Regions from separate parts of the Enterobacter sp. JBIWA008 genome, predicted to be linked through region 1. Evidence: predicted binding sites of a transcription regulator. Region 1 holds the regulator's gene; each other region holds the start of a gene.
The links. The regulator PhoB, encoded in region 1, activates phosphate uptake and scavenging genes when phosphate is short. The targets are predictions, from matches to a motif close to CTGTCATAAAACTGNCNNAT.

Region 1 (7,745 bases):
AGTGTCATCGGTTGCCGGAAGCGTGTCGAGCAGAGGTTTAAGGGTGTTAATGCGCTCCTGAATCGCCGCATGCTGCGTCTGTTTTTCCTGCCACAGGTTGAATTCCGCTTCCCGGGCGTGCAGCCAGACGGCTTCTGAGCCCTCTTCAGGGACATTCAGTGATAGTGCGAGCAGGGAGTTTTCCAGCGCCTGCCGCGTAGCCGACAGCTGTTGCTGATACTGTCGCTCCTGCACTTCCTGCTCGTTCAGCTGGTTTTGCAGGGTCAGACGCTGGCTCAGCTGATAAAGCTGGCGCTCGTACTGTTCCTGCTCGTTCATCCACGTGGTGATATCTTCCTGAATATTCAATGAGATGTTCAGGGTGGTGCAGATCTCCAGCCACTCTTTAGTGAGCGCTTGCTCTTCCTCAGAAAGCGTCTTTGCTTCGTCTGTTTCTCGCTGGATCTGCTGCGTCAGGGCATTGACCTGTCCCAGTACCAACAGACCTTCTTCTTTAAGCGCGGCGACCTCTTTTTCCAGCGCATCCCGGCGTCGCTGGTTTTCGGTGAGTTCAAGCGCCTGATACGTATCAACGGCGGGATGTTCACTGGAACCGCACAGCGGGCAGGGTTTACCCGCCTCAAGCTGCGAACGGTAGTTTTCCAGCTTTTTGATCGTCGCTTCGCTTTCGCACAATGCTTTCAGATCGACATAGTGCTGGTTTTTTTCTTTGTACTGCTGGCGGCGCAGCGTCAGCGTTTCATTGAGTATTACCTGCTCGGCCTGAGCTTTTTGCCGGGTATCCGCGTTCTGCTGCAGCCGTTTTTGCAGGGGCTGATAGCGGGCATGAAGTGACGTCAGGCGCTGACGGAAAGGGCGTGACCTGGACTGTTGCTCCAGTGCCGCTGCCACGTCATCCGCCGTCAGCGTCAGGGCATTTTCCGGCATGTCGGCGAGCTTCTGACGTGATTCAGCAATACGTGCTGCAAGCGTGGCGATCTGATGTTTATCGCGATTCAACTGTGTGAAATGGGCGCGCCAGCCAGCAATCTCCTGGCCCCACAACCGGTAACGTTCATGCGCCGTCAGCCATGTTGCCTGGGTTGTCAGATCGGTCTGCAGTTGTTGATGGGTACGCAGTGCCGTAAGCCGGATGCGCGAGCGCTGCGCGGTTTTGGCCTGTAAGCGAGTATTTACTTCGACAATGCGCAGCTTTGTCTGCCCGAGGCGCGTGGTCTGCTCTTGCTGACTATCCCACAGAGGACGAAGCTGGGTGGCGGGCTGCGCAAGCTGGAGCTTTGCCAGCTCAGGCGCGGCCTCCTTCAGGGAGTGCTGCGCCTGCTGTTGCAAGAACATTACGCGCTGTTGCTCGCGAATAAGTTCATCGTTGCGCGTCAGCCACTGAAAATCTCGCTGTTGGTTCTGCTGCTGAGTCAGCAGGGTTTTCTCTTCGTCAGTAAGTGCCTGCAAACTCTGCTGTAACTGCTGTTGTTGCGCTTCGCTCAGTAGCACAACGCCTGCGGCCTGCGCCTCGCACATCTCAAGCGCGTTACGGGCGGCCTTATGTTTCTCGAATACCATCGCTGAAATCTGGCCGTAGATCTCCGTACCGGTCAGCTCCTCCAGCAGCTCGGCGCGATCGCCCGGTTTTGCATTGAGGAAGGCGGCAAACTGCCCCTGCGAGAGCAGCATGGAGCGGGTAAAGCGACCATAGTCCAGCCCGGTGAGCGCGGCGGTTTGCTCGAGTTTATCCGTCACTTTGTCGGCCAGGATTTTGCCATCTTCGCAGCGCGCCAGCTCCACGCGCGGCGCCTGCAGGTTCCCGTCAGGCTGGTTGCGCGCGCGGTTCTGGCTCCAGAACGCGCGGTAGGCAGTGCCTTTTACCTCGAATTCCACTTCCGCCAGGCACTCGGCGGTGTCGCGCGTCATCAGGTCGTTTTGCGCCTGGGAGACCTTCTGCAGTCGCGGCGTTTCGTGATAAAGCGCCAGACAGATAGCGTCAAGCAGGGTGGTTTTACCGGCCCCGGTCGCGCCGGTGATGGCAAACAGCCCGTTGCTGGCAAACGGCTCAGCGGTAAAATCAATTTTCCACTCGCCCTTGAGGGAGTTGAGGTTTTTCAGACGCAGGCTCAAAATTTTCATGCGTTCTCTTCCTCATCAGCGAGCGCGTGCAGAGTATGAAGGAACAGCTCGTTAAGCCTTGCGCGCGTTGTGTCGTCAATCTCTTCCTGCGACAGACGGCGTTCAAATACCTCTTCCACCTTCAGTTCGCTGAGCGTTTCACGCTGCGCACCCAGCAGAATTTTCTCGCGCTGTTCGCGGCTGCGGCGTACCAGTAAGACCTCGACGGGAAGCGCTTCCGTCAGCGCCTGGATTTTACGCTGCATATCATGCAGATAGTCATCGGTCGTGATTTCGATATCCAGCCAGATGGGGGGATTTTGCTGGACGTCGCGCCATTGCTCCAGCTGGGCGGTAATGGCCGCCAGATCGCCCTTCAGCACCGCCAGCGGTTGGGTGACGGGGACCTCCATCGACTCAACGGCGCTGAGTTTGCCCTCGCTAAAGCTCACCAGATGAACACATTTGGCTTTGCCGGTCTCATCAAAACTGAGCGCAATGGGCGAGCCGCAGTAGCGAATGTGCTCGCAACCGCCAATGACCTGTGCCCGGTGAATATGTCCGAGTGCGATATAATCCGCTGGCGGGAAATTTTGTGCCGGGAAGGCATCCAGCGTGCCAATATAGATGTCACGTACCGCGTCACTTTTACTGGCACCGACGGTGGTGAGGTGGCCGGTGGCAATCACCGGAATGGCTTGCTCGCCGCGCAGGGAGCAGGCATCGGTATATTGTTGGTGATAATAGTCAGTGATGCTCTGCAGCAGATGCTGCTGTTTTTCTCCGCCGGACATCCCCGCCTGGCTCTGCACGATATCACGCGGGCGCAGGAAGGGAACCGGGCACAGTACCGCCCCAGGTGTACCGTCACGTTTTTTCAGGATCTGCGGAGCATGTCCGGCACTGGCCACCACGGTAGTGTTAAGGAAGGCCAGGATGTCGCGGGATTCATTCAGCATTGCGACGGAATCATGGTTACCGGCGACAATCACCAGATGACAGCCGGTTTGCTGCAGATTTACCACGAAGCGGTTGTAGAGCTCACGCGCATAGCTTGGCGGCGAACCGGTGTCGAAAATATCACCCGCCACAATAATCGCGTCCACCTCGTGCGTCCGGGCCGTTTCCAGCAGCCAGTTCAGGAACGCTTCATGTTCAGCCGCACGGCTTTTGCTGTAAAAATTTTGACCCAGATGCCAGTCCGAGGTGTGAAGTATTCGCATAGCTGATCCGTGGCAAAAAAGAGAAAGCAGGATTATAAACGTTCAGAGACGGGAAAATAACCGCTGTAATAAAACAACCGTTTGCCCGTTATCGTGGTACTGTTTTTCATAAATCTGTCATAAATCTGACGCATAATGACGCCGCATTACAAACTTGTAACTTAAATAAGATAAGACAGGGCAAAGTATGGCGAGACGTATTCTGGTCGTAGAAGATGAAGCTCCAATTCGTGAAATGGTGTGCTTCGTGCTCGAGCAAAACGGCTTCCAGCCGGTTGAAGCGGAGGATTATGACAGCGCGGTGAACCAGCTGAATGAACCCTGGCCCGATCTGATCCTGCTGGACTGGATGTTGCCTGGCGGCTCCGGACTGCAGTTTATCAAACACCTGAAGCGTGAAGCGCTGACCCGCGACATCCCGGTTGTGATGCTTACGGCGCGCGGAGAAGAGGAGGATCGCGTGCGCGGTCTGGAGACCGGCGCGGACGATTACATTACCAAACCATTCTCCCCCAAAGAGCTGGTGGCCCGCATTAAAGCCGTGATGCGCCGTATTTCGCCGATGGCGGTGGAAGAGGTGATTGAGATGCAGGGCCTCAGCCTTGACCCCACCTCACACCGCGTGATGACCGGTGAAAATCCTCTCGACATGGGGCCTACCGAATTTAAACTCCTGCACTTCTTTATGACCCACCCGGAGCGCGTTTACAGCCGCGAGCAGTTGCTGAATAACGTCTGGGGAACTAACGTGTATGTCGAAGACCGGACGGTTGACGTACATATTCGCCGCCTGCGTAAAGCACTGGAACTGAGCGGCCACGATCGTATGGTGCAGACGGTCCGCGGCACGGGTTATCGTTTTTCTACCCGTTTCTGAACAATGACAGGAGTGTGACGCGTGCTGGAACGTCTGTCATGGAAAAGGCTCGTCTTTGAACTGATCTTATGCTGTATTCCGGCCTTCCTACTGGGGGCCTTTCTTGGACACCTGCCGTGGTTTCTGCTGGCGTCGGTCACCGGGCTGCTGATTTGGCATTTCTGGAACCTGCTGCGTCTCTCCTGGTGGCTGTGGGTTGACCGAAGTATGACGCCGCCGCCGGGAAGCGGCAGCTGGGAGCCGCTGCTCTACGGTCTGCATCAGATGCAGATGCGTAATAAAAAGCGACGCCGCGAGCTGGGAAGCCTGATTAAGCGTTTTCGCAGCGGTGCTGAGTCACTGCCGGATGCCGTTATTCTTACGACCGAAGAAGGGACGATCTTCTGGTGTAATGGCCTTGCTCAACAGCTGCTGGGCCTGCGCTGGCCCGACGACAATGGCCAGAATATCCTCAACCTTTTGCGTTATCCCGAGTTCACGCTGTACCTGAAAAAGCGTGATTTTACCCGCCCGCACAATCTGAAGCTCAATAATGGTCGCCATCTGGAGATCCGCGTAATGCCCTACAGCGATAAGCAGTGGCTGATGGTGGCGCGCGATGTCACCCAGATGCACCAGCTGGAAGGGGCACGTCGCAACTTCTTCGCCAACGTCAGCCACGAACTGCGTACCCCGTTGACCGTGCTGCAGGGCTACCTGGAGATGATGCAGGAGCAAACGCTGGAAGGTGCGCCGCGTGAAAAAGCGCTGCACACCATGCGGGAGCAAACGCACCGGATGGAAGGCCTGGTGAAGCAGCTTTTGACCCTCTCGAAGATTGAAGCGGCGCCAACGCTCGCGCTGAATGACACCATTGATGTCCCGATGATGCTGCGGGTTGTGGAGCGTGAAGCGCAGACGTTAAGCCACAAAAAGCATCACCTGACCTTTGACGTCGACAACACGCTGAAGGTGCTGGGTAGTGAAGATGAGCTGCGTAGCGCCATTTCCAACCTGGTGTACAACGCGGTGAATCATACGCCGGAAGGGACGGATATCGTGGTGCGCTGGCACCATACCCTAACGGGGGCCGAGTTTAGCGTTGAGGACAACGGGCCGGGGATCGCGCCGGAACATATTCCGCGTCTGACCGAGCGCTTCTACCGCGTGGATAAAGCGCGATCGCGGCAGACGGGCGGAAGCGGCCTGGGGCTGGCAATTGTGAAACATGCGTTGAATCACCACGAAAGCCGTCTCGATATTCAGAGTACCCTGGGTAAAGGTACCCGTTTCAGCTTCGTGATCCCGGAACGATTAATTGCCAAAAAGATCGCCTGACGGCAGGCGTGTCATTTTACCTTTCCACGGGTCAGCATCTGCTGGCCCGTTTGCTTTGCAGTCAAGCGAAACGCGGATGAATTTTATACGGTTGTCTCTTTTTTGTTCGCATGATTAGCCATGGGTTTTTCTTATAAATAGCGTATTGTGCTGGTACGTTTTTTCATGCTGGCATATTGTTCTGGTTTTGCGATCCCACCTTGCCTTTAAACGTTATAAGCGTTTAAATTGCGCCCCAGATACTGTCAGACCGACTGTATTTGCGTGGTAAATCGAAAAACTATTCTTCTCCACGCCTGGACGGGAGCATTTCCCGCTGAAATTGAGCAAATTTTCGGCTGTATCGTCCCGTCAGGGATATCGAAAATCTCAACGTTTTCAACACCACATCCACAGGCAGTAAGGTTTTATGACCCATCACTTAAAATCGCGTGACATCATCGCGCTGGGCTTTATGACATTTGCGCTGTTCGTTGGCGCAGGCAACATCATTTTCCCTCCAATGGTTGGCTTACAGGCGGGAGAACACGTCTGGACCGCCGCGTTTGGTTTCCTGATTACTGCCGTAGGTCTGCCGGTTCTGACCGTCATCGCGCTGGCGAAAGTCGGCGGCGGTGTGGATAGCCTCAGCACCCCGATTGGTAAAGTGGCGGGCGTTCTGCTGGCAACCGTCTGCTATCTTGCCGTTGGTCCGCTGTTTGCGACCCCGCGTACGGCAACCGTGTCCTTCGAAGTGGGTATTGCTCCCCTGACCGGTGACGGTGCGATGCCGCTGTTTATCTACAGCCTGATTTACTTCGCGATCGTGATTCTGGTTTCCCTCTATCCGGGTAAGCTGCTGGATACCGTGGGTAACTTCCTGGCTCCGCTGAAAATTGTGGCGCTTATTGTTCTGGCTGTAGCTGCCGTCGTGTGGCCCGCTGGCCCGATTAGCGACGCGATGGACGCCTATAAAAACGCCGCATTCTCTAACGGCTTTGTGAACGGCTATCTGACGATGGATACGCTGGGCGCTATGGTATTTGGTATCGTTATCGTTAACGCCGCGCGCTCCCGCGGTGTGACCGAAGCGCGTCTGCTGACACGCTATACCATCTGGGCTGGTCTGATGGCCGGTGTGGGGCTGACGCTGCTGTATCTGGCGCTGTTCCGCCTGGGCTCCGACAGCGCCATGCTGGTCGATCAGAACGCCAACGGTGCGGCTATCCTGCACGCCTACGTTCAGCACACCTTCGGCGGTGCGGGGAGTATGCTGCTGGCGTCGCTCATCTTCCTGGCCTGTCTGGTAACCGCGGTTGGCCTGACCTGCGCCTGCGCAGAGTTTTTTGCACAGTATCTGCCGCTCTCTTACCGCACGCTGGTGTTTATCCTCGGCATCTTCTCCATGGCGGTGTCCAACCTCGGTTTGAGTCACCTGATTCAGGTCTCTATTCCGGTGCTGACGGCGATTTACCCGCCGTGTATCGTGCTGGTGGTGCTGAGCTTTACTCGCCCGTGGTGGAACAACTCTTCACGAATTATTGCGCCAGCCATGTTTATCAGCCTGATTTTTGGTATCCTTGACGGGATTAAAGCATCAGCTTTCGCACACATACTGCCAGCATGGACACAGCGTCTGCCGCTGTCCGAGCAGGGGCTGGCCTGGCTGATGCCTACCGTTGTTGCACTGGTTCTGGCCATTATCTGGGACCGTGCTGCAGGGCGTCAGGTTGCATCGAACGCTCATTAATCAACGGCAACAAACTGTTTAACCACGGGGCTTAAGGCCCCGTGGTTTTTTGTTTTTTTCGTGTTGAATGGCAAGATTTAAATGGAAAGCACTAACAAACTTAAACGTGGATTGAGCACGCGCCACATCCGCTTTATGGCGCTGGGCTCTGCTATCGGCACCGGTCTTTTTTATGGCTCGGCAGATGCCATCAAAATGGCCGGTCCCAGCGTTCTGCTTGCGTACATCATCGGCGGCGTGGCGGCGTATATCATCATGCGCGCCCTTGGCGAAATGTCGGTTCACAACCCGTCCGCCAGCTCATTCTCCCGCTACGCGCAGGAAAACCTTGGCCCGCTGGCCGGGTTTATCACCGGCTGGACCTACTGCTTTGAAATCCTGATTGTGGCGATTGCCGACGTGACGGCGTTTGGCATCTATATGGGCGTCTGGTTCCCGGCGGTGCCGCACTGGATTTGGGTGCTGAGCGTTGTGCTGATCATTTGCGCCGTCAACCTGA
Region 2 (7,745 bases), 410 kb from region 1:
TGATTACCGCCCTGATGGAAAAAGAGGATCGCATAGTCGCTGACCGCCTGAGCCACGCCTCGCTGCTGGAGGCGGCAAATTTAAGCCCGGCGCAGCTGCGCCGTTTTGCCCATAACGATGCGGGGCAGCTTGCTGCGCTGCTGGATAAACCCTGCGACGGACAACAGCTGGCGGTCACCGAAGGCGTGTTCAGCATGGACGGCGACAGCGCGCCGCTTGCCGCGCTGCACGAGGCCGCAAAGCGGCAAAACGCCTGGCTGCTGGTGGACGATGCCCACGGGATTGGCGTAATGGGCGACGAAGGTCGCGGCAGCGCGCATCAGCAAAACGTGAAGCCGGAGCTGCTGATTGTCACCTTCGGCAAGGGCTTTGGCGTCAGCGGCGCCGCCGTGCTGTGCAGTGAGTCCGTCGCCGACTATCTGCTGCAGTTTGCCCGACACCTGATTTACAGCACCAGCATGCCCCCGGCGCAGGCCGTGGCGCTATCTGCGTCGCTGGCGGTGACCCGCAGCGCAGAAGGGGATGAGCGTCGTCAGCGGCTGGCAGAGCATATCTCCCGCTTCCGTCAGGGGCTAGCGGCGCTGCCTTTCCACAGCCCCGATTCGCAGAGCGCTATCCAGCCGGTGATTGTCGGCGAAAACGGCCGCGCGCTGGCGCTGGCACAGGCGCTGCGCGAGCGCGGCATGTGGGTCACCGCCATCCGCCCGCCAACCGTTCCACCGGGTACCGCGCGGCTGCGTTTAACCCTGACGGCGGCGCATGAAGCACGGGATATCCAGACGCTGCTGGAGGCGCTCCATGCTGCCGGTGAATAAACAGGCCGTTGCGGCGGCATTTGGTCGGGCCGCGCAGAGCTATTCGCAGCACGACGACCTGCAGCGTCAGAGCGCGCAGGGGCTTCTGGCCGCGCTTGGCGAAAACCGTTTTCCGCAGGTGCTGGACGCGGGCTGTGGTCCCGGCAGCAACAGTCGCTACTGGCGCGGGGCGGGAAGTCAGGTCACGGCTATCGACCTCTCAGACCAGATGCTCGACGAGGCGCGTCAGAGGCAGGCCGCGGACCATTATCTGCTGGCCGATATCGAGGCTATCCCGCTGGCGGATGCGCAGTTCGATCTGGTCTGGAGTCATCTGGCGGTCCAGTGGTGCAGCAGCCTGCCGCAGGCCTTGCGCGAGCTTTATCGCGTGGCGCGACCGGGCGGGAAGGTGGCCTTTACCACCCTGCTGGAAAGTTCGCTGCCGGAGCTGAATCAGGCGTGGAAAGCGGTGGATGAGCAACCGCACGCTAACCGCTTTTTATCGCATGACCAGGTGACGCAGGCGCTGGCAGGCTGGCGCTATCGCAGCACGGTGCAGACCATCACCCTCAATTTTAGCGATGCGCTCAGCGCCATGCGCTCGCTGAAGGGCATAGGCGCCACGCACCTGCATGCCGGACGGGAGAAAAAACCGCTCACCCGGGGCCAGCTGCAGCGCCTTGAGCTGGCCTGGCCGCAGCAGCGGGGTCATTTCCCGCTCTCCTATCAACTTTTTCATGGGATTATCGAACGTGACTGAACGTTATTTTGTCACCGGAACGGATACAGAAGTGGGCAAAACGGTTGCCAGCTCGGCGCTGCTGCAGGCGGCACGACGGCTCGGGAAAAACACCGCCGGGTATAAGCCCGTGGCGTCCGGCAGCGAGATGACGGCTGAAGGGTTACGCAACACCGACGCGCTGGCGCTCCAGCGTAACAGCACCCTTGAGCTCGCCTATTCAGCGGTCAATCCGTACACCTTTGCCGAGCCGACCTCGCCGCACATTATCAGCGCTGACGAAGGTCGTCCGATTGATTTCACCGTGCTGTCAGCCGGGTTACGGACGCTGGAAAGCCAGGCCGACTGGGTGCTGGTGGAGGGTGCAGGCGGCTGGTTTACGCCGCTTTCGGACGCGCAGACGTTTGCTGACTGGGTGCAGGCCGAGCAGCTTCCGGTCATTCTGGTCGTCGGCGTCAAGCTGGGCTGCATCAATCACGCCATGTTGACCGCGCAGGCCGTACAGCAGGCCGGGCTGACGCTGGCGGGCTGGATAGCCAACGACGTGGTTGCGCCGGGTAAACGACACCTGGAGTATCTGGCGACGCTCAGGCGCGTCCTTCCCGCCCCGTGCCTCGGAGAAATTCCCTGGCTTGCTGACGGCGCGGAAAATGCCGACACCGGGCGTTATCTCGATCTCAGCGTCTTGCTTCCCGAGACATCCAGTGCGCGATAAGCTCGTCATCCAGTTCGTTAACGTGGCCCTGCGCCACGTTACGCCCGCGATAGAGCATACAGAAACGGTCCGCCACCCGGCGGATAAACGACAGCTGCTGCTCCGCTAACAGCACCGTCATGCCTAACTCCCGGTTTAAGCGCGCCAGCAGCTGCCCCAGCCTCTGGGCGAAGCTGTGTCCTGCGCCGTGCAGGGGCTCATCGAGGATCAGCAGGTGCGGACGGTTCACCAGCGCATTAGCCAGCGCCAGCTGGTACTGGTCGTCCGGAGAGAGCGTGTTCGCGCGGGTCTGTCGCAATGCGTAGAGCGCCGGAAACAGGTCGTAAACCTCACTTTTCGCTTCCGGGTTGGGTTTCCCCATCGCCCGCATGGCGATATGCAGATTCTCCTCAATCGTTAGCTGGGAGAAGATCCGCCTGTCCTGCGGGACATAGCCTATCCCCGGTCCTGAACGCTGTTCTGGCGGCAGGTTAAGCAAGTCCCGCGGCGGCGCGCCCGCCTCATGCCAGATGATGCTGCCGCTTTCAACGGGCACTCTCCCGGCGATGCAATTCATGAGGGTGGTTTTCCCCATTCCCGGGAGGCCAACGACGCCTGTACACATCCCTTGCGGAAAATCCAAATTCACGTTCCATAGCGTATGTTGGCTTCCGTAAAACTGATTCACAGCACGCAGACTCAACATCTTTCTCTCCTTAAAAATGTGTGTAGGTGAGGCTCGGGTTTGAATGTGCAAAACCCCTGCCAGAAACCAGAAAGTGTTCAAAAAAACGACTTTTTTAGGAATAAGTCACCGGAGAGGGGCTGAGAAAAAAGGGGATTGCACATCGACGGTGCTGTCGGTGCCGAGTTGTGGTGCAGTACCCGAAATGATGAAAATGTGAGCAATATCTCATCGCTTGGTTATGAATGACACAACTGTTAATCATCAAAAAATAGCTATAAAAATTTTTTGCTGCCGTCTCGTGGGAAAATCCGGGAATTTGCCGAGCGCCACTCTGCACGGGCTGGAAGCAGTTATCCACTATTCCTGTGGATAACCATGTGCATTAGAGTTAGAAAACACGCGATAAGCGAGAGAAGACGCGGCTTACGCCCAAATTGACGCGAAACGCGGCTTTAGAAAATATCGTTTATTATTTAACTGCTTAGATAAAAGCAATTCCCGTCATGAAAGTGTCACCCGTTGCCACAAAACTATCATTACCTGGCTTGACAAATGTTAAAAAAGAAAAAGTTCTGGGGATAACCTGACCTGACTGGTGTTTTATATTGTCACAGCCCAAATTTTGGTCGTTATCGCACCACCCCTTCAGGCGCTATGCTAAATATCCTGACATGCCACTGGTTTTTCATCCAGTATTTTTTACTGGCATTCCTGGCAACAACGAGTAAAATTACTCACCTGCCGCTTATAACGTCATCAGGTTGTCGCCCATGAGTAAACCGTTCAAATTGAATTCTGCTTTCCGTCCATCTGGCGATCAGCCTGAGGCGATCCGTCGTCTGGAAGAGGGGCTGGAAGATGGGCTGGCGCACCAGACGCTGCTGGGGGTAACCGGGTCGGGTAAAACGTTCACCATCGCCAACGTGATTGCGGATCTCCAGCGCCCAACGATGGTGCTGGCACCCAATAAAACCCTGGCGGCGCAGCTTTACGGCGAGATGAAAGAGTTCTTCCCGGAAAATGCGGTGGAGTATTTCGTCTCCTACTACGATTACTACCAGCCTGAAGCCTACGTGCCGAGCTCTGACACCTTCATCGAGAAGGATGCCTCGGTGAACGAACACATCGAGCAGATGCGACTGTCGGCCACTAAGGCGCTTCTGGAGCGTCGCGACGTTGTCGTCGTCGCATCGGTTTCCGCGATCTACGGTCTGGGCGATCCGGATCTCTATCTCAAGATGATGCTGCACCTGACGCAGGGGATGATCATCGACCAGCGCGCCATCGTTCGTCGTCTGGCGGAGCTGCAGTATGCCCGTAACGATCAGGCGTTCCAGCGCGGCACCTTCCGAGTACGTGGAGAGGTGATCGACATCTTCCCGGCGGAATCGGACGATATGGCGCTGCGCGTCGAGCTGTTTGACGAAGAGGTTGAACGCCTGTCGCTCTTCGACCCGCTGACCGGACACGTTGAGTCGGTGATCCAGCGCTTCACTATCTACCCGAAAACGCACTACGTGACGCCGCGCGAGCGTATCGTGCAGGCGATGGAAGAGATCAAAGTGGAGCTGGCCGAGCGCCGTAAGGTGCTGCTGGCGAACAATAAGCTGCTGGAAGAGCAGCGCCTCAGCCAGCGTACCCAGTTCGACCTTGAGATGATGAACGAGCTGGGCTACTGCTCCGGCATCGAAAACTACTCGCGCTTCCTCTCCGGGCGCGGGCCGGGCGAGCCGCCGCCGACGCTGTTTGATTACCTTCCGGCAGACGGTTTGCTGGTAATCGACGAATCCCACGTCACGATTCCGCAGATCGGCGGGATGTACCGCGGTGACCGGGCGCGTAAAGAAACGCTGGTGGAGTACGGATTCCGCCTGCCGTCAGCGCTGGATAACCGTCCGATGAAGTTTGAAGAGTTTGAGGCATTAGCGCCGCAAACCATTTACGTTTCGGCAACCCCGGGCAACTACGAGCTGGAGAAATCCGGTGAAGACGTTGTCGATCAGGTTGTGCGTCCAACTGGCCTGCTCGACCCAATTATTGAAGTTCGTCCGGTTGCGACGCAGGTGGACGATCTGCTCTCTGAAATTCGCGCCCGTTCCGCCATCAACGAGCGCGTGCTGGTGACCACGCTGACCAAACGCATGGCGGAAGATCTCACCGAGTATCTCGAAGAGCACGGCGAGAAGGTGCGTTATCTGCACTCGGATATCGATACCGTGGAGCGCATGGAGATTATCCGCGATCTGCGTCTGGGCGAGTTTGACGTGCTGGTGGGGATCAACCTGCTGCGAGAAGGTCTGGATATGCCGGAGGTCTCGCTGGTGGCGATTCTGGATGCGGATAAAGAGGGCTTCCTGCGTTCCGAGCGTTCGCTGATCCAGACCATTGGCCGCGCCGCGCGTAACGTTAACGGCAAAGCGATTCTGTACGGTGACAAAATTACCCCGTCGATGGCGAAAGCGATTGGCGAAACGGAGCGCCGCCGCGAGAAACAGCAGCGCTACAACGAAGAGCACGGCATCACGCCGCAGGGGCTGAACAAGAAGGTGGTGGATATCCTGGCGCTGGGTCAGAACATCGCCAAAACCAAAGTGAAAGGTCGCGGCAAGGCGCGTTCAGTGGTGGAAGAAGATACCGTCGTGCTAACGCCGAAAGCGCTGCAGCAGAAAATCCACGAGCTGGAAGGGCAGATGATGCAGCACGCGCAAAACCTGGAGTTCGAAGAGGCGGCGCAGATCCGCGACCAGCTTCATCAGCTGCGGGATCTTTTCATCGCGGCATCGTGAGCAAAAGCGTTGTTTTCTCCCTCTCCCTATGGGAGAGGGCATCAGGCCGCACAAAACGAACCTAACCCAGCGCCTGAATCGCCTTCTCCAGCGCCTCGCGCAGCAGGTGACGGTCATGGCGATATTTAATGTCACTCGCTTCCAGCGGCTCCTGTACCACCACGCGGTCGCCAATACCCGACACATCCACTTTCGGCCCGACCACGACACCATCGATAATTTTTTTACCGACGTACTGCTCCATCAATTCAAGTTTGTCTGCCAGCGTCAGGCTTGCCGCCGCCGGGCTCAGCTCACGTCCCAGGTTACCGATGTAAACCATCGGGGCAGGGGTGCGGCGCAGCGCCTGCGCCAGCTCTTTCACCAGCAGAATTGGCATCAGGCTGGTGTAAAAACTGCCTGGACCGATCAGGATAAGATCCGCTTCCCCAATGGCCTCCACCGCTTCTCGCGTGGCGGGTACGCTCGGATAGGTCATTAACTCCGCTGGCGGCAGGATGAGCTGGTCAATGTTCACCTCACCGTACACTTCATGCCCCTCGGCGTCGATTGCCATCAAGTCAACCGGTTGTTCAGACATGGGGATTAGAAATGCGTCCACTTTGAGCAGATTACGGATGAGGTTGATGGCTTCCAGAGGCCGTACGCTCAGGTGATCAAGCGCCTTTAACATCAGATTTCCGAGGTTATGTCCGGAAAGTTCGCCATTACCGCCAAAACGGTACTCAAACATCGCCGACGCGACGCTCGGCTCGGTAATTAACTGGTTCAGACAGTTACGCATATCTCCCCAGGCAATGCCGCCTTCGGCACGACGAATGCGCCCGGTTGAGCCGCCGTTATCGGTGGTGGTCACTATCCCTGTCAGCCTTGAGCCGAGTGACGACAAAGAGGACATAACCCGGCCTAAGCCGTGTCCTCCGCCAAGAGCGACCACTCGGTCAAGATCCGCAAAAGTGAGATTGCGCATACGTATTCCTTATCACGTTCGATCGCGTAACAGTAACCTAACTACCCCTAAAAGACGATGCCTCACCCGATGCAAAATGACGTATATCAATGTGAAAATGCGGTTTTTAGGTATTCTGTAGCGAAAATGCAGGATCGATTCGCTATATAGATAATTATATAGCGTAAAGCGATAATGGCGCCGTCAGAATTTCCGCGCTACTATCGCCCTAACCACGTTTTCAAAAATTGAAAACATACACTCTAGCCCTTGTGCCTGTGTCGAAAGATATGGCGCTCTGGCCGTGGCGAATTTGCCACCAGGGTACAGAAAGAAATGACTGTGCCTCCCGATCTGGAAAGGTGTACATGGCTTCACAACTTACTGATGCTTTCGCGCGTAAGTTTTATTACTTACGTCTGTCGATTACCGATGTGTGCAACTTCCGTTGCACCTACTGCCTGCCCGATGGCTACAAACCGGGCAGCGTTACCAATAACGGCTTTCTCTCCGTGGATGAAGTGCGCCGCGTCACGCGCGCCTTCTCTGAGCTTGGCACCGAAAAAGTGCGTCTGACCGGCGGCGAACCCTCGTTGCGCCGCGATTTCCCCGACATCATTGCCGCCGTGCGTGAAAACGAACGTATCCGCCAGATTGCGGTAACCACCAACGGTTACCGCATGGCGCGTGACGTGGCGAACTGGCGAGATGCGGGGCTGACGGCGATCAACGTCAGCGTCGACAGCCTGGACGCCCGCCAGTTCCACGCCATTACCGGCCAGGATAAATTCCAGCAGGTCATGGACGGTATCGACGCGGCATTTGCGGCCGGGTTCGAGAAGGTCAAAGTCAACACGGTGCTGATGCGTGATGTGAACCATCATCAGCTGGATACCTTCCTGGCGTGGATCAAACCGCGCCCTATACAGCTGCGTTTTATCGAGCTGATGGAAACCGGCGAGGGCAGCGAGCTGTTCCGTCGTCATCACATCTCCGGCATGGTGCTGCGCGACGAGCTTCTGAAACGCGGCTGGATCCATCAGATCCGCCAGCGCAGCGACGGACCGGCGCAGGTCTTCTGCCACCCGGATTACG
Region 3 (7,745 bases), 2.3 Mb from region 1:
CCACTCGGCCATGAGGCGGTAGGTCATCAGCTTGCCGCCGGTGATGGTGATAAACCCGTCCATGCCGTCGCGCTCGGCGTGATCGAGCAGCACGATGCCCCGGCTGACGTTACGTCCGCTCGGGTCGTTGTCGCTGGCAACCAGCGGACGCACGCCCGCGTAGGCGCGCAGAATACGCGTCTGCGCCATCACCGGGGCCAGTTTTTCACCTTCGCGCAGCAGGACGTCGACCTCTTCGGCGGTCACGCGATTGTAGTCAATCTCGCTGTAGTCCACGTGGGTTGAGGTGGTACCGATTAACGAAATGGTGTCGCCCGGCACCAGGATATCGGCATCAGACGGTTTGCGGCAGCGGTTAATCACGTGATTATTGATGCGGTGGTCGAGGATCAGCAGCGAGCCTTTCGCCGGGAACATGCGCACCGACAGGTCCGCGTATTCAGCGATGCGCTGCCCCCAGATCCCCGCCGCGTTGACCACCACGGCGGCATACAGCTCGCTGTGTTCGTTATATTGCGTATCAACGATCCGCACGCCGCAGATGCGATGACCTTCGCGGATAAGCCCGGTCACTTCGTGCCCGGTCAGAATGTGCGCGCCATGCTCGCGGGCGTCCAGCATATTGGCGGCCGTCAGGCGGAAGGGGTCAACGGTGCCGTCAGGCACTTTCACCGCGCCGATAAGCGCCCGGTTAACCGACGGTTCCAGCCGCCGCGCCAGCGCCGGGTCCATGGCCTCAGCCTGAATGCCTGCTACAGTGCAGGCGGTAATAAAGGTCTTCTGAAAGGCGAGGTCATCTTCGGGAAGAGTAATAAAGAGGCCGTCGGTCGGCTCAATGCAGTGGCGGGCGATACGCTTGAGGATCTGGTTTTCGGCAATACATTCGCGCGCGGATTCACCGTCGGTAACCGCATACCGCGCGCCGCTGTGCAGCAGGCCGTGGTTACGACCGGTTGCGCCCGTGGCGATATCATGGCGTTCCAGAAGCGTGACGCTTAAGCCGCGAAGAGCGCAGTCGCGCGCGATCCCGGCGCCGGTTGCGCCACCGCCAATGATTATCACATCACTATAACGAGGATCGTGACTGGTCATTGTTTACCCTCTATGTTCGTTTTTTTATCATTTAGCCATATCAATAGTGTGGTTTGTTTGATTTCGAACATAAACGCGCGAAATTCGAAAGTGAAACGTGATTTCATGCGCTTTTTTGCGCATTCTGTCATATTTCTGTAACAATCTGTGCGTTGATTCACAGTAACAATCACCGTGATTTCTTAACATCCCCGCCTCTGGAATTCAGGTGCGAGCCACCTGCCCATTCAATTCAAGGCCACGGAGGCTGTTATGCTCAGTATCTTCAAACCTGCGCCGCACAGGGCGCGTCTGCCAGAGGCAGAAATTGATCCGCTATACCGCCGTCTGCGCTGGCAAATTTTCCTGGGGATCTTCTTCGGGTACGCGGCGTACTACCTTGTACGTAAAAACTTTGCGCTCGCCATGCCGTATCTGGTGGAGCAGGGCTTCTCCCGCGGCGATCTGGGGTTCGCGCTGTCGGGGATCTCCATCGCCTACGGTTTTTCCAAATTCATCATGGGTTCGGTATCGGATCGCTCTAATCCGCGGGTATTCCTGCCCGCCGGTCTGATCCTCGCGGCTGCGGTCATGCTGTTCATGGGCTTTGTGCCGTGGGCAACCTCCAGCATTGCCGTCATGTTCGTCCTGCTGTTCCTCTGCGGCTGGTTCCAGGGGATGGGGTGGCCGCCGTGCGGACGCACAATGGTGCACTGGTGGTCGCAGAAGGAACGCGGCGGCATCGTGTCGGTGTGGAACTGCGCGCATAACGTCGGGGGCGGTATTCCACCGCTGCTGTTCCTGCTTGGGATGGCCTGGTTCAACGACTGGCACGCTGCGCTCTATATGCCTGCCTTTGGCGCCATTCTGGTGGCGATTATTGCCTTCGCCCTGATGCGCGATACGCCTCAGTCCTGCGGCCTGCCGCCGATTGAAGAGTACAAAAACGACTATCCGGATGATTACAGCAAGGAGCACGAAGAAGAGCTGACCGCGAAACAGATCTTCATGAAGTACGTCCTGCCGAACAAGCTGCTGTGGTACATCGCGGTCGCGAACGTGTTCGTTTATCTGCTGCGCTACGGCATTCTGGACTGGTCCCCGACCTACCTGAAGGAGGTGAAGCACTTCGCGCTGGATAAGTCCTCCTGGGCCTATTTCCTGTATGAATATGCCGGGATCCCTGGCACGCTGCTTTGCGGCTGGATGTCGGACAAGGTGTTTAAGGGTAACCGAGGCGCGACGGGCGTCTTCTTTATGACCCTGGTGACCATCGCGACCGTCGTTTACTGGCTCAACCCGCCGGGCAACCCATCAGTAGACATGGCCTGCATGATCGTCATCGGCTTCCTGATTTATGGTCCGGTAATGCTGATCGGTCTGCACGCGCTGGAGCTGGCACCGAAAAAAGCGGCAGGCACGGCGGCAGGCTTTACCGGCCTGTTCGGCTACCTTGGCGGTTCGGTCGCGGCGAGCGCCATTGTGGGCTACACAGTTGACTTCTTCGGCTGGGACGGCGGCTTTATGGTGATGATCGGCGGCAGCGTGCTGGCGGTACTGCTGCTGATTGTTGTGATGATCGGTGAGAAACGTCACCACGCGGAAGTGCTGGCGCGTCGTCAATAAGGAGCATTGCGATGAAATTATCTTACGTAACAACCGGCCTGCTGCTGGCGGGCCTGATGACAGGCTCCGCGCTGGCGGCGGATAAAATCGTTATTGCCCACCGCGGCGCCAGCGGCTATCTGCCGGAGCATACGCTCCCGGCGAAAGCGATGGCCTATGCGCAGGGCGCGGATTACCTGGAGCAGGATCTGGTGATGACAAAGGACGACCAGCTGGTCGTCCTGCATGACCACTATCTGGACCGCGTGACGGACGTGGCGGAACGTTTCCCGGACCGCGCGCGCAAAGACGGTCGTTTCTACGCCATCGACTTCACGCTGGCTGAGATCCGTTCCCTGAAGTTTACCGAAGGCTTCGAGATTGAAAACGGCAAGAAGGTGCAGGTCTATCCGGGACGTTTCCCAATGGGCAAATCTGACTTCCGGATCCATACCTTCCAGGAAGAGATTGAGTTTGTTCAGGGGCTGAACCACTCAACCGGTAAAAATATCGGCATCTACCCGGAGATCAAAGCGCCGTGGTTCCACCATCAGGAAGGGAAAGACATTGCCGCGAAGACGCTGGAGGTGCTGAAACAGTACGGCTACACCAGCAAGAAGGACAAGGTTTATCTGCAGTGTTTTGACGCCGCCGAGCTGAAGCGCATCAAAACAGATCTGGAGCCGAAAATGGGGATGGACCTCAATCTGGTGCAGCTGATTGCCTATACCGACTGGAATGAAACCCAGGAGAAGCAGCCGGACGGGAAGTGGGTTAACTACAACTACGACTGGATGTTTAAGCCGGGTGCGATGAAGCAGATTGCGCAGTACGCCGACGGCATCGGGCCGGATTACCACATGCTGGTGGCGGAGGGCTCAGCGCCGGGCCACGTGAAGCTGACGGAGATGGTGAAAGAGGCGCACGCCAGCAGGATGCAGGTGCATCCGTATACCGTGCGTGCAGACCAGCTGCCGCCGTATGCCACGGACGTAAATCAGCTTTACGACGTGCTGTATAACCAGGCGGGCGTGGACGGGCTGTTTACCGATTTCCCGGATAAAGCGGTGACGTTCTTAAAATAGAAAAAGGGCCGGAAGGCCCTTTTTTACATCTCGATCTCGATATCGCCTTTTGCCCGGCAGCAGCAGGGCAAAATTTCCCCTTCGTTGATAAAGGCCAGCGGCTCGGTTAGCCAGTCCACCTGGCCGGCGACCAGACGGCAGCGGCAGGAGCCGCAGTAGCCGGAACGACACTGGTACTCTACTTCTACCTGATGCGCCTCAAGCGCCACCAGCAGAGAAGGGTGCTCCTCCCGACACAGCACCTCAGTGCCGGAAAGACTTAGCGTAACGCGTGACATCAGAGCTGGAAGTCGCTCAGGTCGTCGGTATTCACTTCAGAATCAATCTGACCGACCAGATAAGAACTCACTTCCACTTCCTGCGGCGCCACCTGCACGTTATCGGACACCAGCCAGGTGTTGATCCACGGGATAGGGTTAGAGCGTGTCTGGAACGGCAGGTCAAGACCGACAGCCTGCATGCGGATGTTGGTGATGTACTCAACGTACTGGCAAAGGATGTCTTTGTTCAGGCCAATCATGGAGCCGTCGCGGAACAGGTAATCTGCCCACTCTTTCTCCTGCTGAGCTGCCAGCACGAACAGGTCGTAGCACTCCTGCTTGCACTCTTCGGCGATTTCCGCCATCTCCGGATCGTCCGTGCCGCTGCGCAGCAGGTTCAGCATGTGCTGGGTGCCGGTCAGATGCAGGGCTTCATCACGGGCGATCAGACGGATGATTTTGGCGTTGCCTTCCATCAGCTTGCGCTCGGCAAAGGCGAAGGAGCAGGCGAAGCTCACGTAGAAGCGGATCGCTTCCAGCGCGTTGACGCTCATCAGGCATAGATAGAGCTGCTTTTTCAGCGCGCGCAGGTTCACGGTAATGGTCTTACCGTTCACGTTGTGGGTGCCTTCGCCCAGCAGATGCCAGTAGCTGGTCATCTCGATCAGCGCGTCGTAGTAATGGGCAATGCCTTCCGCGCGCTTCTGGATCTGCTCGTTGGTGACGATATCGTCAAACACTACCGCCGGATCGTTCACGATGTTGCGGATGATGTGGGTGTAAGAGCGGGAGTGGATCGTCTCGGAGAACGCCCAGGTTTCAACCCAGGTTTCCAGCTCAGGAATCGAGATCAGCGGCAGCAGCGCCACGTTCGGGCTACGGCCCTGAATGGAGTCCAGCAGCGTCTGGTACTTAAGGTTGCTGATGAAGATATGTTTTTCGTGATCCGGCAGCGACTGGTAATCAATACGGTCGCGGGAGACATCCACTTCTTCCGGACGCCAGAAGAAGGAGAGTTGCTTTTCAATCAGCTTTTCGAAGATGTCATATTTTTGCTGATCGTAGCGTGCCACGTTGACCGGCTGGCCGAAGAACATCGGCTCTTTGAGCTGGTCGTTTTTCGTCTGTGAAAAGGTGGTATATGCCATGAGTGTGTCCTGTCTTACGAAATAAAGGCGGGGATATCCCCGCCCTTCATTAGATCTTACATGCGCCGCTTTCGCAGCCATCGTCCTGAATTGACGGTACCAGGTCGTCCTGCGCGTCTTCCGCACCGTCACGGGTGTTGTGATAGTACAGCGTTTTCACACCAAATTTGTAGGCGGTAAGCAGGTCTTTCAGCAGCTGCTGCATCGGTACCTTGCCTGACGGGAAGCGCGTCGGGTCATAGTTGGTATTGGCAGAGATCGACTGGTCGATAAACTTCTGCATGATACCCACCAGCTGCAGGTAGCCGTCGTTGTTTGGCATTTCCCACAGCAGTTCGTAGTTATTACCCAGCGTCTCGTAATCCGGTACCACCTGACGCAGAACGCCGTCTTTCGACGCTTTGATGCTGACGTGGCCGCGCGGTGGCTCAATACCGTTGGTGGCGTTAGAGATCTGCGAAGAAGTCTCGGACGGCATCAGGGCAGAGAGCGTGGAGTTACGCAGGCCGTGCGTCTTAATGGACTCGCGCAGACCTTCCCAGTCGAGATGCAGCGGCTCGCTGACGATCGCATCCAGGTCTTTCTTGTAGGTGTCGATTGGCAGAATGCCTTTCGCGTAGGTGGTTTCGTTAAACCACGGGCACGCGCCTTGCTCTTTCGCCAGCTCGTTAGAGGCTTTCATCAGGTAGTACTGAATCGCTTCGAACGTCTGGTGCGTCAGGTTATTAGCGCTGCCGTCGGAGTAACGCTTGCCGTTTTTCGCCAGCCAGTAGGCGAAGTTGATCACGCCGATACCCAGGGTACGGCGGCCCATTGCACCGCGTTTCGCGGCCGGGATTGGGTAATCCTGGTAGTCCAGCAGGGCGTCGAGCGCACGAACCGCCAGCACGGCCAGCTCTTCCAGCTCGTCCAGGCTCTTAATTGCGCCCAGGTTGAACGCGGACAGCGTACACAGCGCGATTTCGCCGTTTTCGTCGTTCACGTCTTCCAGCGGTTTGGTCGGCAGGGCGATCTCCAGGCACAGGTTAGACTGGCGCACTGGCGCGACGACCGGGTCAAACGGGCTGTGGGTGTTGCAGTGGTCCACGTTCTGGATGTAGATACGACCGGTAGAGGCACGTTCCTGCATCATCAGGGAGAACAGGTCTACCGCCTTCACGCGCTGCTTACGAATGCTGTCGTCTTTTTCGTATTTGGTGTACAGACGCTCGAACTCGTCCTGATCGGCAAAGAACGCGTCATACAGGCCCGGGACGTCGGATGGGCTGAACAGCGTGATGTCTTCGCCTTTCAGCAGACGGGTGTACATCAGCTTGTTGATCTGTACGCCGTAGTCCATGTGACGGACGCGGTTGCCCTCGACGCCGCGGTTGTTTTTCAGGACCAGCAGGCTTTCCACTTCCAGGTGCCACATCGGGTAGAACAGAGTCGCAGCACCGCCGCGCACGCCGCCCTGAGAGCAGGATTTTACTGCCGTCTGGAAGTGTTTATAGAACGGGATACAGCCGGTGTGGAATGCTTCACCGCCGCGAATCGGGCTGCCCAGCGCACGGATGCGACCGGCATTGATGCCGATACCGGCGCGCTGGGAAACGTATTTCACGATGGCGCTGGAGGTGGCGTTGATGGAATCCAGGCTGTCACCACACTCGATCAGCACGCAGGAGCTGAACTGACGGGTTGGGGTACGCACGCCAGACATGATTGGGGTCGGCAGAGAAATCTTGAACGTGGATACCGCATCGTAGAAACGCTTCACGTATTCCAGACGGGTGTCACGCGGATAGTTAGAGAACAGGCAGGCAGCCACCAGAATATAGAGGAACTGGGCGCTTTCGTAGATCTCACCGGTGACGCGGTTCTGAACCAGGTATTTGCCTTCGAGCTGCTTCACCGCCGCGTAGGAGAAGTTCATGTCGCGCCAGTGATCGATAAACCCGTTCATCTGCTCGAACTCTTCTTCCGTATAGTCTTCCAGCAGATGCGTGTCGTATTTGCCCAGCTCAACCATTTTCACCACGTGATCGTAAAGCGCAGGTGGCTCAAACTGGCCGTAGGCTTTTTTACGCAGGTGGAAAATCGCCAGACGTGCAGCGAGGTACTGATAATCCGGTGCTTCGCGGGAGATGAGGTCCGCCGCAGCCTTGATGATGGTTTCGTGGATATCAGACGTTTTAATGCCGTCATAGAACTGGATGTGAGATTTCAGTTCAACCTGGGAGATAGATACGTTGTTCAGTCCTTCTGCTGCCCAGTCGAGAACTCGATGGATTTTGTCCAGATTGATACGCTCGGTAGTACCGTCGCGCTTTGTCACCAGCAGACTCTGATTCATGTGGGTTTTACCTGTCCGTGAAATAAAAAATATCCCCCGTTTATCCACAGATCCGCCTTGTGACTAACTCTGTGGATAAATACTACATATAGGGGGTTTGCGATAAGAAAAACGCTATATGGTGAGTATTCTAGTATCGAATCTTTTCAGCACAAGGGTTGATTTTGACGTTAAATTGAGGTTGTGAAAGGGTAAAAAAGGCTAAGTCCTCGTACCGTAAGGCCTGGAAGACATGTCAATA

Region 2: uvrB (excinuclease ABC subunit UvrB) is a predicted target of PhoB. The motif match lies at 3,435-3,454, and genes of this name have one in related genera.
Region 3: glpT (glycerol-3-phosphate transporter) is a predicted target of PhoB. The motif match lies at 1,217-1,236, and genes of this name have one in related genera.

Annotation. Positions count from the first base shown of each region.
Region 1 covers NZ_CP074149.1:1,047,593-1,055,337, forward strand. Annotated here, with positions in the region: gene sbcC (exonuclease subunit SbcC) at 1-2,121, opposite strand, end outside; gene sbcD (exonuclease subunit SbcD) at 2,118-3,323, opposite strand; gene phoB (phosphate response regulator transcription factor PhoB) at 3,511-4,200, shown strand; gene phoR (phosphate regulon sensor histidine kinase PhoR) at 4,222-5,517, shown strand; gene brnQ (branched-chain amino acid transporter carrier protein BrnQ) at 5,927-7,246, shown strand; gene proY (proline-specific permease ProY) at 7,328-7,745, shown strand, end outside.
Region 2 covers NZ_CP074149.1:1,453,202-1,460,946, forward strand. Annotated here, with positions in the region: gene bioF (8-amino-7-oxononanoate synthase) at 1-815, shown strand, start outside; gene bioC (malonyl-ACP O-methyltransferase BioC) at 799-1,554, shown strand; gene bioD (dethiobiotin synthase) at 1,547-2,248, shown strand; gene KGP24_RS07105 (ATP-binding cassette domain-containing protein) at 2,211-2,933, opposite strand; gene uvrB (excinuclease ABC subunit UvrB) at 3,686-5,701, shown strand; gene yvcK (uridine diphosphate-N-acetylglucosamine-binding protein YvcK) at 5,763-6,671, opposite strand; molybdenum cofactor riboswitch at 6,898-7,031, shown strand; gene moaA (GTP 3',8-cyclase MoaA) at 7,019-7,745, shown strand, end outside.
Region 3 covers NZ_CP074149.1:3,318,510-3,326,254, reverse strand. Annotated here, with positions in the region: gene glpA (anaerobic glycerol-3-phosphate dehydrogenase subunit A) at 1-1,092, opposite strand, end outside; gene glpT (glycerol-3-phosphate transporter) at 1,345-2,697, shown strand; gene glpQ (glycerophosphodiester phosphodiesterase) at 2,709-3,761, shown strand; gene yfaE (class I ribonucleotide reductase maintenance protein YfaE) at 3,785-4,039, opposite strand; gene nrdB (class Ia ribonucleoside-diphosphate reductase subunit beta) at 4,039-5,169, opposite strand; gene nrdA (class 1a ribonucleoside-diphosphate reductase subunit alpha) at 5,219-7,504, opposite strand.